4 regions of the Paenibacillus sp. FSL H3-0286 genome follow, and region 4 is predicted to be linked to each of the others. Evidence: riboswitches for the same ligand, from Rfam matches in the RefSeq annotation. Region 4 holds a riboswitch; each other region holds the start of a gene.
The links. Region 4 has a riboswitch for cyclic di-AMP ahead of MHB37_RS26575 (TrkH family potassium uptake protein). Riboswitches for the same ligand answer to the same signal wherever they lie in the genome.
Positions count from the first base shown of each region.

Region 1: it holds a riboswitch for cyclic di-AMP, as region 4 does, so the genes downstream of both, MHB37_RS10795 (KamA family radical SAM protein) here and MHB37_RS26575 (TrkH family potassium uptake protein) in region 4, are expected to answer to the same signal.
Region 2: it holds a riboswitch for cyclic di-AMP, as region 4 does, so the genes downstream of both, MHB37_RS00190 (3D domain-containing protein) here and MHB37_RS26575 (TrkH family potassium uptake protein) in region 4, are expected to answer to the same signal.
Region 3: it holds a riboswitch for cyclic di-AMP, as region 4 does, so the genes downstream of both, MHB37_RS00540 (C40 family peptidase) here and MHB37_RS26575 (TrkH family potassium uptake protein) in region 4, are expected to answer to the same signal.

Region 1 covers NZ_CP150285.1:2,518,458-2,523,014, forward strand. The annotation lists gene MHB37_RS10785 (DinB family protein) at 1-215, opposite strand, end outside; gene MHB37_RS10790 (helix-turn-helix transcriptional regulator) at 299-1,210, opposite strand; gene MHB37_RS10795 (KamA family radical SAM protein) at 1,344-2,519, opposite strand; cyclic di-AMP (ydaO/yuaA leader) riboswitch at 2,653-2,794, opposite strand; gene MHB37_RS10800 (helix-turn-helix domain-containing protein) at 2,843-4,510, opposite strand.
Region 2 covers NZ_CP150285.1:40,438-44,994, forward strand. The annotation lists gene MHB37_RS00180 (HD domain-containing protein) at 1-732, shown strand, start outside; gene MHB37_RS00185 (TatD family hydrolase) at 784-1,554, shown strand; cyclic di-AMP (ydaO/yuaA leader) riboswitch at 1,753-1,982, shown strand; gene MHB37_RS00190 (3D domain-containing protein) at 2,268-3,434, shown strand; gene rnmV (ribonuclease M5) at 3,611-4,162, shown strand; gene rsmA (16S rRNA (adenine(1518)-N(6)/adenine(1519)-N(6))-dimethyltransferase RsmA) at 4,159-4,557, shown strand, end outside.
Region 3 covers NZ_CP150285.1:111,679-116,235, reverse strand. The annotation lists gene MHB37_RS00555 (M1 family metallopeptidase) at 1-135, shown strand, start outside; gene MHB37_RS00550 (hypothetical protein) at 147-977, shown strand; cyclic di-AMP (ydaO/yuaA leader) riboswitch at 1,196-1,334, shown strand; gene MHB37_RS00545 (C40 family peptidase) at 1,392-1,820, shown strand; cyclic di-AMP (ydaO/yuaA leader) riboswitch at 2,183-2,325, shown strand; gene MHB37_RS00540 (C40 family peptidase) at 2,331-2,822, shown strand; gene MHB37_RS00535 (GNAT family N-acetyltransferase) at 3,012-3,497, shown strand; gene MHB37_RS00530 (cytochrome c) at 3,625-3,981, shown strand; gene MHB37_RS00525 (4a-hydroxytetrahydrobiopterin dehydratase) at 4,063-4,350, opposite strand.
Region 4 covers NZ_CP150285.1:5,957,988-5,962,544, forward strand. The annotation lists gene MHB37_RS26570 (TrkA family potassium uptake protein) at 1-472, opposite strand, end outside; gene MHB37_RS26575 (TrkH family potassium uptake protein) at 486-1,844, opposite strand; cyclic di-AMP (ydaO/yuaA leader) riboswitch at 1,909-2,084, opposite strand; gene MHB37_RS26580 (CPBP family intramembrane glutamic endopeptidase) at 2,407-4,083, shown strand; gene uvrC (excinuclease ABC subunit UvrC) at 4,172-4,557, opposite strand, start outside.

The DNA of each region.
Region 1 (4,557 bases), 3.4 Mb from region 4:
CTTTGTTGAAAAGCCTCTGGCATGGCAGTGCCTGTTAATACAAGATACCACATCGTATCAACCGCATAGATATGGCTAAGGGCATGAGCGATGGTGGGAAATGAGCTGTTCACTTCTTGACTTAGCACAGAAGGCGGGAGTTCCTTGATTCTCCCCAGGATAGTTTGGTTTGCCCATGTGTGGTATTTAAACATTTCTACTGGATAATTTGTCATTCGTACATTCTCCTTTTGAATGGTCATGGATTTGTTTTTTGTTACTGTAGTTAATATAAAAGAAGAAGTATGACATCAGACTGTCATACTTCTTCATAAAGTTTGAGTGTGTTTTGAAGCTGCTCTTTTAAAATACCTCGCAATGCAGGGGGTTCGAGGACTTCGGCGCCGCTGCCAAAACTCAGCAGAATGGACCAAAGCCAACGTGCTTCCAATGGCTTATACACAGGAATTCGCATCGTCATGCTTTTATCGGAATGAAATTCCTTGTCGACTTGATGAAACTGATCCAAAGCTTCTGCCAAAGCCTCAGGGCCTACCCGGATCACTATTTCCTCCACCTGATCTGCCCCGTTTGAACAGCCAGCCTCTTTGGGTAACTCATGTTGCGAATGAAAGGTATCCTGCGTCAGGAACAAATTCAGCATCCGGGAAAGTCGGAACTCCCGATAGTCCTGCCGTGTCCGGCAATAACCATAGATGTACCAGTTGCTATATTTAAAATGAAGCTTTACTGGTTCCATTTCACGGGTTGTACGTTCATTTTTTACACTGATGTAATCAAAACGGACAACATTTCGTTCCGATATAGCCGCACGTAAAAGAGGAAGTGCGTCAGGATCCGTACGCCGGGTTTCAAGATCCACCGCGAGACTAGAGGTCTGTGGCTCCGTTCCAATCGTTTGCAGCCGTTCAATGGTTCCTTGCGTATGCTCATCTTCAAACACGGAAGAAAGACTGTTAAGTACAGTAATCAGAGAAGTGACATCATACGAACGGAGCAGGCTTTTATCCATTTTATATCCGTCCATGATGCCATATCCACCTTTAGTACCCTGATACGATACGACCGGGATGCCAGCGGCACAAATCACATCGATATCCCTATAGATTGTTCGCTGGGAAACCTGAAACTCTTCAGCCAGCTTGGAGGCAGATAAAACTTCGTGGTTCAATAGCTTGTAGATCATAGAAATCAATCGTTCCAATTTCATGTGTGCATTCCCACCCATTAGTCCATTTCGTGTTACAGCGTGATTATATCATAGATTTTTTCGGGCTAATTTTGGGAGGGAGGAGTTTTGTTGTTGGCGATGAAGAAATATCCTATGACAGAGTCGATTAAATCTATTTACAGATTAAATCCGCAGGCTCGCCTGATAAATCATTAACAGAAATAATAGCATCGTTTTTTTTCACAGGTGGGGTCCAATATTGCTCATTCCCAGGCAGGTCATCGAACCATTCGGCGTCCTTTGGACAATCTAGAATCATAAATTTTCCGTATTCCTGATCTCTGGATTGATGGTATTTGAGATAGGCTTTTCCGTTATCAATGGCGAGAATTTCTATTTTTCCTGAGGTGTGGCTCATGGATAAGCGTACTCTTTTGCCAAGTCCTGAGGTTCTGGCTTTGGCTTCTTCTACAATTTGATAGACTTGCTCGAGCGGTAATACGAAATCTCGGTTTCCGGCTACGGGCCGGTTCACAAAGAAGTAGTAGGGTGTAACGCCAGCCCATGAAAGCCGGTCCAGTAGTTCCCCTAAAATAACGGGATCATCGTTGATGCCTTTGAGGATGGGGGTCTGATTTACGACAATTGCCCCTGCGTTGTGGAGAGCTTTAAATGCTTTTTTGGCTTCAGGTGTGATTTCACGAGGATGATTGATGTGCGCCATAACATAGATTCGTTTGTCTTCGGTAGAGTAAGTACGAATCAGCTCCAGCAGCTCTTCGTCTTCAGAGATCCGCATCGGATTAAATACGGGAATTTTGGAACCCAGTCTAATAATCTTAACATGCTCAATGCTTCTTAGATTTTCAATAATGGATCTTAGCTTCGGTGTGGAGAGAATTAAACTGTCCCCGCCCGTAAGAAGTACGTTGTTAATCTCCGGATTATTTGCGATATACTCCAAGCCCGGAGAGACATCAGCCATCGCCTCTTTCACGTCATTTCGGAACAGACGCTTACGGAAACAGTAGCGGCAATAAGCCCCGCAGACCTCGGATACAATCAGTAGTGCAGTGGTTCTATACTTGTGCTGACAACCAGGTACCACATAATTCGTGTCCTCATCGGAGGCGTCCCAGCGCCCATACTCCAGCAGTTCACCTTCGTTAGGAATAACCAGCTTACGGATGGGATCATTTGGATCATCCCAGTTAATTAAAGACAGATAGTAGTCATTTACACGAAAAACAAATTTGTCCGTAATTTCTTTCAGATTCTCTTTTTCCAGCTCAGACAACATAGCTATTTTGTTAATATCCGTGAAGTACTTTACCTTTTGCACGTACATCTCTCCTTTGTCTCGTAGTGTGAGAAATGAGGGAGCCTTAGTGTCAAAGGCCAATCTACTGCCAGCAGGGTCCAAAAAAGCACAAAAAGAGACCCTTAGCAAGGGTCTCTGGTTATGTAAATAACATGAAAAGCAGACCCATCCACTGCTGACGAGGTTAGCTGACGGACTCGGGTAAGATGGTACCCTACATTCTAATGCTCAATGATTCGCCCCAATTAACTGGTTCCCCCGCTTTTCAACTGTAAAAGTTGGAAATTAAGCGTAGATAAAGTATACCCTATCAAGTTTTGAAAAGTCAAAAGAGAATCCTAGATTCACTTTCAATTGCTAGCGCTACTTCCGCCGAGTAGTTTAGGCAACAGCGTTAGCAGCTTCTCCCGGGTTAACGCATCACTAGAGTTCCATTTGCTTCCGTCGAGCAGATAAACATGTCCTTGACGTACTGCCGGGAGATTGTTCCAAAGTGAACTGTCTAGTAATCGTTCCATCGCAGCTCGCGAGTCTTTGCGTTCCGGAATGAGCATGAAGATATGATCTCCGGCGTAGGCAGGCAGTCGTGTTGGATCAACTTCGGCGAACCCTAACTCTTCGTCCAATATGGCCTGGATCTCTTCGGTCGGTTGTAATCCACATGGGGCATAAAGCGCAGTGGAGAATCCGGACATTCCCATAGCATACAGATGATCTCCATGATCATAGACCAAAGCAGAGGCGGTTTCTCCAACTTGGAGGGTTGTCGTGTAAAGCTGCTGCCACATGGCAGCGTTTTTGATTGTGAATGACTCCAGCCATGCTTCGGCTTCGCGCTGTTTACCTAGCCAACTGCCTAGTGTCCGCATTCGTTTGTCGAGAGATGCAAATGAATCAAAGGTGAGTGTCGGAGCGATACCAGAAACTGCTCTGTAGGCTCTTTCATCACTATTTGCCAAAATGATCAAATCTGGGTTTAGGGAAGCGGTCAACTGCGGGTCCAGTGGAAACCCGACGTTGGCGAGCTTCTTAAGCCGATGTTTATAGACGCTGTTCCGGGCGAACGCTTCATCTCCACCGATAGGCTTTACGCCTAACGCGAGAAGGTCGCCAAGTGTTTCGCCATGATAGACAATACGTTTCGCTCGCTCTGGAATCTCCACCTCATGACCCGTCCAATCCTTGACGGTAAGCTTACGACCTTTCTGATGTGCATATTGTCCGGGTGTAACTCCGGTTTTTTGCCGAAAGCGGCGGCTGAAATAGTATTCGTCCGAGAAGCCGACCAGTCTGGCGATTTCCCGCAGTGGTTCAGTCGATTCCTGCAGGAATCGTTTGGAATGATTAATGCGCAGATCCGTCAGGTATTCAAGCGGCTTTTTACCCGTAAGCTGCTGAAAAATCGGTGTATATTGCCAGATTGATATTCCCGCCAGTTCAGCTAACTGCTTCACGGTGATACTCTCTGTATAATGCTCCTGAATGAATGTTATGGTCTTTTCTACGGATTCCGTAGGACTTGGCAGGTGTTTGGAAGGGTAATTATGCTCAAAAAGTAGCAGCAGCAATTCTTGGAATTTTAATTGTCGCTTGAATTGTTGTACATCATCGGTGTTATTCCTGTTCATGAGCAGGTCTTCGACTAGTCGGATTACCTTGGTGAACGGGTGCACAATTAACTCCCGTCTGCCGGAAAGCAGCTCTCCAGAATATCGTTTAGGATGCTCGGTTGTATAGATTGCTGTAAAGGTGATGAGGTAATAATACAACGTCAGCTCCTGGTTGTTCGTACTATAGGAGATTCCAGGAGATAGTAGATAACATTTATCCGTACTTAGTATCACGCTTTGATCATCGAGGTTCAATTGTCCGTTCCCTCCAGTAAATATGAGAAGGGTATAGTCCTGGGTTGTACGCGTTATAGAGCTTGAATCGGCAGCTTGAATCATCAGTTTGGCCTCGTTTAGCTGAAATAGCAGAGAGTGGAGTGGGGGGCAGGACGATGATGTATGCAGCATGGGTTCAGCCTCCGTTCATTTGGTGAGAATGATTATCAATGAATTCA
Region 2 (4,557 bases), 1.2 Mb from region 4:
GTAAACTATGGAACCATCGACATTGATCGGATTTTGAGAATGCTTCGTCCTTATAATGGGCGGATTGTAGTAAAAGAATCAGGTATGCATGCCATTGAAGATTATTTAATGTCGCGTTATCAAATGTACTGGCAGGTATATTTTCATCCGGTGACGCGCAGCTCTGAAATTATTTTGCGTCAAATCTTCCGTAGAGCTAAAGAATTGTTCCAAGAGGAGTACAAATTTCGCTTTATGATCGCTCCGCTAGAAGATCTCTTTCGAGGAGAAGTAACAGTGAAGCAATATTTAATGCTTGATGAGGCACTGGTACAGACTGCTTTTATGCAATGGACACTTGAAGAAGATGAGTTATTAAGCGACTTGTGTACCCGTTTTATTCATCGTAAACTGTATAAATATGTAGAGATCGAGAATTTGGATACAGATATGATTACGGAAATCCGCAGCAGTTTTGCGGGAGCGGGACTTAACCCAGAATATGACTTAGAGATTGATTATCCGACAGATTTGCCTTATGATGTGTTCCGTCCAGGAGCAGCCTTCGACAATAATCAAATTTTACTGCTTGATCGCAATGAGCAATTGCGGGAAATTTCAGAGGTATCGGATATTGTGCGCTCAATAAGCGGAATTCATCGTGGCAGATATCACCTATATTTCCCACAGGATAAGCTGAAAAAAGCCCTTACACGGTTGCCCTCTTCTGTAGCAGAGATTTTTGCAAAATAATACAAATATTTATGGAACTATTGATAAAAACAACAAGGAGTGAGCTTTAAAATGTATCTGTTCGACACACATACACATTTAGATGCGCCTCAATTCGACGAGGATCGCGAGGAAGTTATAGCTCGTGCAGTAGAGGCCGGAGTTAGCAAGATGATCAATATTGGATTTAATCGGGAAACGATCCCTTCAACGATGAAGCTGGCTGAATCTTATGATTATATTTATGCAGCGGTGGGCTGGCATCCACAGGATGCGATTGATATGAAAGAGGGGGACCTCGATTGGATCGCCTCTCTTTGCAGCCATGAGAAAGTGGTGGCCATCGGAGAGATTGGGTTGGATTATTATTGGGATACCTCTCCCAAGGATGTGCAGCAGGAGGTCTTCCGCAAACAAATTGGACTAGCCCGTGAACTAAAAATGCCAATCTGTATACATGACCGTGATGCCCATGAAGATGTCGTACGGATTTTACGGGAGGAAAAAGCAAATGAAATTGGTGGCGTAATGCATTCTTTCTCAGGCAGCTGGGAAACCGCAAAAATGTGTCTAGACCTAGGATTTCATTTGTCATTTGGAGGACCGATCACGTTCAAAAATGCCAGAGTGCCTAAAGAGGTGCTTGCACAGACGCCATTGGACAGATTATTGATCGAAACAGACGCTCCATATTTGACTCCACACCCCTTCCGAGGCAAGCGAAATGAGAGTGCTCATGTGAAGTTAGTAGCAGAGGCTGCGGCTGAAATTAAAGGGTTAACATGGGAAGAATTGGCTAAAATTACGTATGCGAACGCACTGGAACGATTTGGGATTGTCTGAAAACAGGAGTAAAACGGGTGAAAAATAGAGAATGGCCGATATATTAAACTTTTTTAATATAAAAACGGCTGATTATTACAATATTTTAACCATATATTTGCGTAAACGTGGTTGAATCGTCCTTTACAACATGCATCAAAACAGGATATCATCTTTTCAGTGATGTGAGCTGTTGTTATTGTGACAGCCATTGATTCATGGATCGTCTCGCTGAGTCTCCGTATGGAGAACGGGGGAACCAATATTGAACTGCCGCATGCCTGTATCTTGAATACGACTAGGAATTGCCGCAGAACAATATTTGATTTCTTCACGTGGTCTTTGGGGTGAATTTAAGGGCAACCGCCGTGAGCGGGTGACCTGAAATAGGGCGTCTCTCTTTCGTCCGAACCCGACAGCTAACCCCGTAAGCGCAAGTAAGAGAGGCAACCTCGTGCACAAACATTCCCGCGTATTCTGACATCGGAGAAGCCACGAAAGAGTCCTCAAGAGAACTCTTTTTAGGCTTCTTTATTTTTGAATAAACTGAATGTTGCCCGCATACTGTTATATAACAGGTGTGGGAGTAGCTGTGCCGAGCAGGCGATCCATGAGCAGGAGACGCTAAGTTAATACGTGCGTATCCTGTGACAATCTCAAATAGTTTCGTCAAAGAAATTCAGTCCTCATGATATACAAATTGACGACGAGGCTATGTAAGGAGGATGGAGAGAATGGGCTTATTCCAACCAGAGGTATCCCATGATTCGCAGTCATCCAGCAGGTCTTTCGCATTACGGTGGGAGCAAGTAAATACTCGCGTACTTTTACTTGCAGGTGTGATTTCAATCGCAATCGCGCTGTTAATTCTGCTGTACGTACACGGTCAAAGTAATAAACAATTAGTTTTAGTAATAGACGGGCAAACACAGACACTTGAAACGCGAGAAGCACTTCTTGGTGATGTGTTGGAGAAAGAGCAAATTTCGCTGCAGCCGCATGATGAATTATCTTTAGGTCTGAGTGATGAAATAAAAGACGGTGACCGTGTCGTTATCAATCGTGCGCAGAAATTTAGCCTTACTGCGGACGGAGCAACAAAAACGTTATATACGACCGAAGACACTATCGGTCAAGCGATTGACAAACTGGGTATCAACCTAGAAGGCTATGATAAGATTTTTCCTTCGTTAGACACCACCATCTCTGCTGACATGGAGATTAAGATCGTTCGTATCAACAAGCAAACGGTACAGCGAACAACTAACTTACCTTTCCGTGTTATTAAGACAGCAGATCCCTCCCTTACTGTGGGAACAGTTAGAGTGGCACAGGCAGGCAAACCAGGCGTCATGGTTCAGCATATTGAAAAGATCTATCAAGACGGAGAACTGGCCTCTATGCGCATGATCGGCAAGGAAGTACAAACGGTAACAAAAGATAAGATCATTGCCGTTGGTACTAAAGCACTTCCTAAGCCTACTGTAGTTGCTAAAGCTACAACAACTTCCAAATCAAGCACTACCTCCAAAACGACTAAAGTTAGCGCTAAGACTAAGAACGTCACAAGCAAGGCTGGCGTAGACTTTGAGTACAAGAAGATGATTAAGAACGTCTCCATGACAGCTTATTCGTCAGAAGAGCCAGGGATAGGTACTAAAACTGCCTCCGGAACACGCGTAACGGAAGGTCGTACAATTGCAGTAGATCCGAATGTAATTCCTATTGGCTGGTGGGTTTATATCGATGGGCTTGGATTCCGCCGTGCAGAGGATACTGGCGGTGCCATTAAAGGCAATAAAGTGGATGTCTATTATGATTCCCTGAGCCATGCTCGTAATTTCGGCCGTAAATCACGTACCGTTTATGTGATTGGACCTGTGAAACCAGAGCTTAACTAGAACTGAAGCTTTTGCAAAAAATCCTTTGATAAGCTATAGTGATGATAACCGTTAAGGAACGCTGGATGATCATTTCGTTGATCGCAGAGCAACCGCTCATCACTTATACATTCTTTAACCAAAAGAAGAGGAGCGAATCCTCTTCTTTTTGCTTTTTTTGGAAGGAGTCAAGAAATATGATTAAGGAATTAATCGTCGTTGAAGGCAAAAGCGATACCGTAGCCATTAAGCGTGCTGTAGAAGCGGATACCATTGAGACAGGCGGCTCTGCTGTAAACCGGACTGTAATTGCTAAGATCGCGCTTGCTATGGAACGTAGAGGGGTTATTATTCTTACGGACCCGGACCATGCTGGGGAGCGAATTCGTAAAATCGTTTCAGCGAAGGTGCCGGGCTGCAAGCATGCTTTTATTCCAGAGAAGGACGCAACTCGAAAAGGGGATATCGGTGTAGAGAATGCATCGCCAGAGGCGATTCGTCATGCGCTGCGTAATGTACATACCTCTTTTGAAGGAGCACCTGCTTTGATTGGTATTGATGATCTTATGGCCGCTGGAATGCTTGTACACCCTCGGGCTGCTGAAAGACGTATGGCGCTTGGTAATTTGCTTGGAATCGGATATTGTAACGGCAAACAGCTGTACAAGCGGCTGGCGATGTTTGGGATTACGCGGGAGGAATTTGCCGGGGCTCTCGCCCAAATTGATCAGGGAGGCATTACTTCATGAGTGGTAGAGAGGAAATTTCGACTCCAAAACGGACCAAAGAGATTATTCAACGTTATGGATTCAAGTTCAAGAAAAGCCTGGGACAGAATTTTTTGATTGATCAAAATATTTTGGACAAGATTGTAGACGCTGCTGGACTAGATAGCGATTCTGGGGCGCTGGAGATCGGGCCGGGAATTGGAGCGCTGACGGAGCGTCTGGCACTAACAGCGGGTGCTGTAACTGCCGTAGAGATTGACCGTAGACTGATTCCAATATTAAAAGACGTACTTTCCCCCTATCCCCATGTTAAGGTTCGTAACGATGATGTCCTCAATGTGAACTTGCAGGAAATGTTCAAGGAAGATTTCACCACTGTGAACAAGGTCAGTGTGGTTGCTAACCTGCCTTATTAT
Region 3 (4,557 bases), 1.2 Mb from region 4:
GAGCATTCCATCTTATTGGAGAGCAAACATTTAAACAACTTTAGGCTGGCGGAAATAGAGCCCAAGACGCTCTCTCGCTGGACGTTAAGTGTAACTAAACTACTTGAAACCGTGCTCGGAACTCTTGTCTGGTGAGGTGAATGATTGTGAGAACATCGATAACCCGCGGCTGGCAAAGCATGAAGGAGCAATTTTATATTTTAATTCTGCTCTTCATCTACCGACTGCTCTGGGGCTACTTTATGTATGGTTTCATCCGATCTGCTATTATTCCAATTCTACTGCGCTATCCAGATAAAGACGCCGGCGGCAGCGGTATGGGCAGACTGTTGTATTATATCGAGGGACAGTTCAGCTTGAATACTGACCCTGCGATACGCACTTGGTTATGGATGCTTCTAGGACTTGTTGTCTTGCGACTTCTGCTTTCTCCTTTCATAAGGGCAGGATTGCTGCATGAGCTGCACCAGGAGCGAAAGGGCGAGCGCGGGCTGTTCTTTTTCCCCGGCATGAAGATCTATGGACTACCTGTCTTAGTCTTTAGCCTAATCGAATGGGTGCTGACCCTGCTGCCGCTTTACTGGCTTGCTCCAAAAATGTACGGGCTGTTCTTATCCTCTTTGTTTAACTACACTTTGTTACTTCATTTAGTACCATACGTATTGGCATGGCTTATATATATTTTTATCGTGCACCTGTTTCTTCTATATATGCAGTTTGGTTACACCGGCGGTACAGGAATGTTCTCCTCACTGTTCATCTGCTTGCGGTCACTGATTCCTGCTATAGGTGTTTCCATTGTACTTGGTGCGGGAGGCTTGCTCTTACTGCTAGTGTGCGGACTGACGGGTCTGTTCTGTCCCGGCCTGCCGGCACTTATAATACGGCAAATCTCACCACTACCTTCTACGCTCTTAAAAATGTGGGGAATCTCTGCACAATATCATCTATGGTGTAGCAAAGCATTTCCACAATAAATTAACCTTATTTGACATAATAAAAAGGTCCCAATTCCTGTATTCAGGAGCTGGGACTTTTTCTCATTACGGATAACTTAAGAGTATTTGCAAAATCATAAAAGCTCTGTTACAATAAGTCCTGTGCTATTAGTAACAATTTTGTAATCAATTGAAACGATTCCTACATAACTAAATGTATTTATCGTAAGTGTAACTGTCGAAACGTCATTCTCTTGGTGCTTAACACGCCTAATTCCTTTGCACCGGGAAGTGGGGGAACCATATTTTGGGTGAATTGATCTCGCTTTACAGGGATCATAGGGAATCTTCTACCGAACCCTTAAGCTAACCTCGCAGGCCTTGGAAGGAGTACATCTTTTGAAAAGACATAATTTAAGAAAAAAATGCGTCGCTGCGGCGCTAGGACTTGTAATGGCATTATCTATTGGTGGAGGAAGCGCCTTTGCCGACTCTAAGATGGACACTGTAATCTCAAAGACTATTGGAGTTGCCTATAAAACCGGAGGTACAAGCACTGCCGGATTTGATTGCTCTGGATTTACAAAATATGTATTCAAGAATGTGGGTCTTACTTTACCTCGTACATCAAAAGCTCAATATAGCGTTGGAACTGCTGTATCCAAAAGCAATCTGCGTTCTGGTGATCTAGTGTTCTTTAACACACTTGGCAATGGAGTATCCCATGTCGGCATTTATGTTGGAAACGGAAAATTCGCACAATCGTCCTCTTCGCGTGGAGTGACCATCACTTCACTCAGTCAGGCCTACTGGGCCAATCGTTATGTTGGCGCTAAAAGAGTAATGAGTACTTCAGCTTATCAAGCTGTAGCCTTCGATTGAAACCTTCCTCACAACTATAACCTCATAATTACAACTATATGAACCTGAATCTGATTATTCCCGTAATCAAATTCGGGTTTTTCTTTTTTCCATAATATATTTTTACACTAATAGAGCCCAATTGAAACATGTTTATTTGATAAAAATTGCAATTATATTAAAAATTAGGTCATTATTAACGCTTACATATGCCTTTCTACCGTAAAAATGCCAATTTTTCTGCATTAATATGTTAAAAACGATTGCCAAGCGGCTTTCTGTTTGTTACAATTAGCGCAGTGAGATTTTAGTAACATTTTTGTAATCATTAAGTTGTTATTTACAAAGGTTTTGTCATGTATTGATTACAAGCTAATCCTAATCAACAGTATGAGCCGAGTTTCCTAACTATTAGGAAAACGGGGGAACCAACTTTGGGTGAATTGACCTCCATTATATAGAGGGGTCATAGGGGACCTTCAACCGAACCCTTAAGCTAACCTCGTAGGCATTTGGAAGGGGTATACACTTTTGAAGAAGAAGTTAGCAGCAGCAGTACTAAGCTTTTCCATCATCCTCACCATCGGAGCAGGAAGCGCTTTCGCAGATTCCAAAATGGATAAAGTGATTGACAAGGCCATCGGTACTAAATACGTATCCGGCGGTATATCCACTAACGGATTTGATTGCTCCGGATTTACAATGTATGTGTTTGATAAGATTGGCATTAACCTTCCACACCAATCAGGTTCCCAATATCAAATGGGCACAGCAATCTCCCGTGATGATATAAGAGCCGGAGATCTTGTATTCTTCAATACAAGTGGCAAAGGTGTCTCCCATGTCGGCATTTATGTCGGTGAAGGTAAGTTCGCACACGCTTCTACCTCACGCGGTGTTACGATTAGCTCTCTGAGTGATAGCTACTACGTGAAACGCTACGTTGGTGCCAAGCGCATTATGAGCACAGACGCTTATCAATCGGTTGCTGCTGAATCGGAAGACAATGATGATGTGCAATAAGTAACGTACATAGGCTCTTTTCCAAGGTAACTCTTGGAGGAGAGCTTGTTTTTTTGTCTTATTACTTATTTACCCCTCTCATAATTTGTAAAACATTCCTCTCATATAAAGTTTCTGAGTCGAACCTCCCCCATTTTGTATATAATTAGTAATATAGCAATGTCCTCGTGAAAGGAGATCGTTGACTTTATGATAAATCCCTCGGTAACTTTTCATGTTGTTCCTATGGAGGCAATTCACGGAGAAGCTATTTGTAAGTGGAGCTATACGCCCCCATATAATATTTATGGCTGGATGCCGTGGGAGCAGATGCAGGCTCTTGGCATCGAGTTTGGTGATCCGCAGCTCCGGGAGGAACAATATATCTCCATATTAAATGAACAAGAGGTTTTGTGCGGATTCGCACAGTTGTTCCCGATGGAAGGAGTCGTCCGTTTAGGAGTTGGGATGCGCCCCGATCTATGCGGCCATGGTTTAGGCAAACTATTCGTAGATGCCATCGTCCAGACAGCCTTGAGTCGTTATCCTGATCGAGAGATAGATCTAGAAGTCCTGACCTGGAACCAACGCGCCATTCGAACTTATCAAAAATGTGGATTTACGATTACAGATACGTATGAACGCCGCACACCTACAGGAGACAAACCTTTTTATTGCATGGTCTATGACAAATGATATTAAATACCAGATATTTCATAAGAATGATTGTATTCTCGTTCATTTTTTTGTCACAAACCCTATGATAACGCTTCACCATAAGCTATAATGTAGGGAGCAGCTTACATAGAAGGGACGAATTGGGATGCAGAAATGGATCATGAGCGGTTTGTTTTTTGCCGCCTGTGCCTTTGCGGTAGTACTCATGTTTACACTTCCGGGTAAAGAAGAGGTAGCGGAAGAAAATAAGCCCACGATGCCGGTAGTTCAACTGGACGCAGCAAAGGCAGAAGCAACCGTGAAAGCCAGCTGTATCACCTGTCACGGCGATCAGCTTCAAGGTGGAGTTGGACCAAGTCTTCAGAATGAAGGCGGCCAGCATGACGCTGAGGAAATCTACAGCATCGTCACCAAAGGACGTGGTCAAATGCCTTCCTTTAAGGAGAAGCTAGCCCCTGAAGAGATCGCCAACGTCGCACTCTGGCTCTCAGAGAAAAAGTAACCCATCAAGCAACTAAAAACGCCCGTGTATGAGATAGGTGACTATCTATGCACGGGCGTTTATTTTATGATTTTGGCTAAACTAATGATTTTTTTCAAAGGCTTCATTAAATTCATGCGCCGCTCGAAGATCTAGAGCCGTAATCCCATCTTCTTCATTAGATTCAAGTCGCAGGGTAACAGTTTTATAATCAATCGTAATATGTGGATGATGATCGAAGGCTTCTGAAATCGTGGCTACTTCATCAACGAACGCAATGCCCTTCATATATTGGCTGAACATATATTTTCGCACCATAACATTATTATCCAGCTTCCATCCCTCCAGCTTGGTGATCTCCTCACGCAGTTCCTCTTCCGTAAATAACAATTCGTTTCCTCCCTTACAAAAAATTGCAGTAAAGTGCGCAGTTCCCTTTACATGACTTAGGCGTTAAACAAAACATCCCTTAGCTTCTGAGGTCCAAGGGATGTGCCAGGATAAAGGCGATATTTTCGATTTAATGTATTCACAAATCCCAGCGATTATAACTCGGCTTTATCAATTTTAACACGGGCTACTAACTACGGGCAAATT
Region 4 (4,557 bases):
AGGAAGGTACGGTCAGCTCGACAATTTTATAATCCTTGGACAGTTCAATATAATCCAGCAAATTGGGCGTCACCAGCTGATGTGCCACACGAATCCCCATATCCCGCTCCGGAAAAATAACCCGATCAACCCCCAGCCGCGACAGTGCGCGGCCATGAAGGATAGAGATTGCCTTAGCCACCACTTGCTTGACTCCAATCTCCTTCAACAAAATGGCCGCCAGAATGCTTCTCTCCATATTGTCACCAATCGCAACAATCCCACAATCAAAGTTCCGTACACCAAGCGAGCGCATAATTCCCTCATCTGTAGCATCTGCTACTACCGTATGCGTCAGCTGATCGCTCATTTCCTCCACGCGTTCTTCATGGTGGTCAATGCCGAGCACCTCGTAGCCCATTTCCATCAGCTCAAGCGCCAGGCTTGAACCGAAGCGACCTAAGCCGATTACTACAAATTGCTGTGCTTTCATTTCTAATTAACTCCTATCCAATAATTATTTTACCTTCCGGATACTTATACAGTGGTTTACCCTGTTTGGGACCGAGTGCATACGCTAAGGTTAGTGGACCTAGCCGACCTGCAAACATCGTCAGACAGAGTAGAATCTTACCGATCGCTGACAGTTCCGGAGTTAGCCCCATAGTCAGTCCTACCGTAGCAAAGGCGGAGGTCGTCTCAAACAAGATTGCCAAGAAATTACTGTCTTCAGTTGTGGAGAGTATCATCGACACAGAGGCGATTAACAACAAAGCCAGCAGCGTGATCGTTAATGCCTTGTAGATGCGCTCTTGAGCCAGCCGATAACGGAACAACACAACATCTTCCCGTCCACGCAGCATAGCAATTACAGCACCAATCATCATTGTAAAGGTTGTTGTCTTGATCCCGCCGCCCGTTGAGCCCGGAGAAGCACCAATAAACATAAGAATCACTATAAAAAATTGTGTAGCCTGCCGAAGTCCAGCAATATCTACTGTGTTCGCGCCAGCCGTACGGGGAGACACGGATTGAAAGAAGGCCGATAATATTTTACCGCCGAAATTCAGTGAACCCAGGGTACGAGTGTTAGTAAACTCAAATATAAAAATAACCAAAGCTCCGATCAGAATCAGCCCTGTGCTGGTGGACAGGACAACTTTACTATGTAGAGACAGCCTGCGGGTTACCCGAAACTCCACCAGATCTGACATTACAATAAAACCAATCCCGCCGGAGACAATCAGAAACATTACAATAATATTCACAAGCGGATCATATACATAATCAGTTAAACTGCGAAAATCCCCAAAAATATCGAACCCCGCATTATTAAACATAGACACCGCATGAAATATGCCATAATAAATCGCTTTTCCCAACGGCATATCAAAAGCCCAGCGAATAGACAGCAGCACAGCGGCACAGCCTTCTATGACAAGAGAATATATGAGGACTCTCCGGATCAGTCGCACAATTCCTTCCATAGAGCCTTGATTCATGGCTTCCTGTAGGATTAGCCTGTCCCGCAAAGATATTTTACGCTTTAACACCAGTGAAAATAGAGTGGCCATGGTCATAAAACCTAAGCCGCCGATCTGGATCAGGATCATAATTACGGTTTTCCCAAAAATCGTGAACGAAGTTCCGGTATCCAGCACAACAAGCCCTGTAACACAGGTTGCCGACGTTGAAGTAAATAATGCATCAATAAATTCCACGGAATTCCCGCTTGTGCTTGAGATGGGCAGCATAAGCAGCAGGGCCCCTATCAGAATGATCGATGCAAAACCAAGCACCAGTATCTGCGGCGGCGAGAGCTTCAGAAACTTAAATTCAGAAATCCTGCGAAACTGTGAAGCCACTTTGCTCACCTTCTTATCAAAAATTCCAACAAAAAAAGCACTGGAAAACCAATGCTGACTTGGTTCCTGCAGTAAATTAGCCTACGAGGTTAGCTGTCGGATTCGGACTGTGCAGGCTGCCCTATTCGTTCCCAGAACGAAATTCACCCCTGATGAAAGTGCCATTTATCGTGTACACTCCACTTTTCATCACTTCTTATGGTTCCCCCGTTTTCACCAGAAATTCGGCTACTATACAATTGCATACAAATTATATACGTTATTTAGTGAATTCACAAAGACACAATTAATGCTCATTCACATGAAAAAATGCGGTTTAAAGAGACTGCATCAAAAGGAGTGCCTTTTCTCATCACTTTTCCGTGTTTTCCCTGCAATTACACCGATTCTCATCATTCGTGCAGAAATGAACACGATAAAATTCATGGTATAAATTCACATGACTATTCTATACTATCTCTATTACCCATAAAAAGAACATATAATGTTTTTTGTAACCAACCAGGCACTAATACTATAATGGAACATAACATTGTCACAGTACATAACAAGGAGGCGTTACATGAATCCCGTCGGCCAGCCCTTACAGCAACGTGCCCTCTCCAAGAGGCTCATCATCTCGGGCATTATCGGTCTTATTCTATTTATTATGTTTCAGATTTCCCCTTCACTGCTTAGTAGTCCTACAGGTGAAGATACCACCGTCATTAGCAAGGCAGAAGCCCGTGATCAAGCCATATTATTCGCAGAACAAAAGCTCAACTACACCGAAGCACCAAACGATCAATGGAATGTACTTTACCAGACGGACTCTTCCTTTTATGGTTATATGTCTCGCGAGAAGCTTGTGGAGGACTACACCAAGAAAAAATTGGATCAAAAATATCCTTTTGATGTCTTTCGTGCAACGCTTACTCCTTCAGCGGAGCAAGAGCCGCAAATCATCGTTGACCTCAATATGTATAACGGTAAGATTGTCGCTTTCTCAAAGGCTGCAAAAGTTACCTCCGAAGAGGGGTCAGGCATCGCTTCCGTTGGTGCAAAAGAGGACAAGGGAGCTGACCTCACTCTAGCGCAGAAGGAGAATCTTGCTCGTCCTTGGCTTCAGGAATGGGAAGTAAATCCTGCCAAGCTACAAATTGAATCGAATACAGGAAGCCATGGGCTAGTGTATACGGATAGTACTGTTCAGGTCGGCGAATCCTTATTGCACTATTATTTTGATTTCAGTGGAGAGCAGGTATCCAGCTTTAATGCCGGATTCACTGCACCGGCTTGGCATACCTCCTACGTACAAGGACAGACCTCTTTAGCGGAAAAGCTAACATTATTCGGTTACGGTATACCCACACTGATTTTAGGAATTCTGGCACTCGTCTACAGTATTCTTAGAAGAGAGCATACTTCCTTTAAACGTGGAGTATTCCTAAGCTCAGCCTATTTTGTAATCATGATGATCAGCACCTATAATATGCTGCCTGAATCAACGGGCGAAGGGCTAGAAGCACAGATTACCTCTGTCATTATGTTTATCATTTATGCTTTGTACAGCCTGCTGATGTCCTCCTTGCTCTACTTCTCTTTAGTGGGCGGTAATGGCCTATGGCGAAAAGAGGAAGGCATGAACCCTTGGCCCCGCGCCAAAGAGCCCGGCTATGGACAATATGTGTTGGACAGTATCCGGGCTGGATACATCTGGGCTTTCGTTCTGCTAGGGGTGCAGACGGTTATGTTCATCATATTATCGTTTACCTTGCACAATTGGTCTACTACAGACGCCACCCAATCTCCTTATAACATGAGATATGCTTGGCTTCTGCCTATCGTCGCATGGCTCGCTGGTTTATCTGAGGAAGCCATTTATCGCTTTTTCGGAATTCCTATGCTGAAAAAGGTGTTCCGGAACACTTTTATCGCTTGCTTGATCACCACGCTGGTTTGGGCGTTTGGCCATACGTTATATCCGATCTATCCCATCAGCTCCCGTCCCATTGAGCTGACTGTAATCGGGCTGCTGTTCAGCTATATTTTCCTTCGTTACGGGTTTATTGCTGTCATGTTCAGCCACGTCGTGTTTGACAGCATCCTGATGGGCGCTACGCTGATCTTTATGAAGGAGAGCGTAAATGTAGGCGCGGGTATCTTCGCGATTATTATGCCGTTCATAGTCGCTTACATCGTCTATCGATTTAATCCACCACAGAAGCCTAAGCCGGTGGAGCCTTCTTCTTTGATTTAAACTAATGTGAAGACGTAATGAAATTAAAAAAGGGCATCAAAGCCGCTTTAGTCGCTGCTTTGATACCCTTTTTCTTTTGTCACCATTACTATGAGGTTGGCTCTTCATCCTTGAGCGCATCAAGAATTTGTTTTGCCAGCTTTTCTCCAATAGAAAGTGTACGGAAATCATCCACGGAGGCTTCTTTAATTTTCTTAAGCGATCCGAAATGCTTTAGCAGCGCTTTACGGCGCTTCTCACCTATACCAGGTATAGAGTCCAGCTTGGAGGTAACCATGGACTTCCCGCGCTGTTCACGGTGGAAGGTGATCGCGAACCTATGGACCTCATCCTGAATCCGCTGCAAAAGGTAAAATTCCTGACTGTCCCGGGCTAGCGCGACAGGCTCTGGCGGATCTCCAACCAAAAGCTGAGCCGTCTTATGCTTATCATCCTTAACAAGGCCGCAGACCGGAATGAATAATCCCAGCTCAT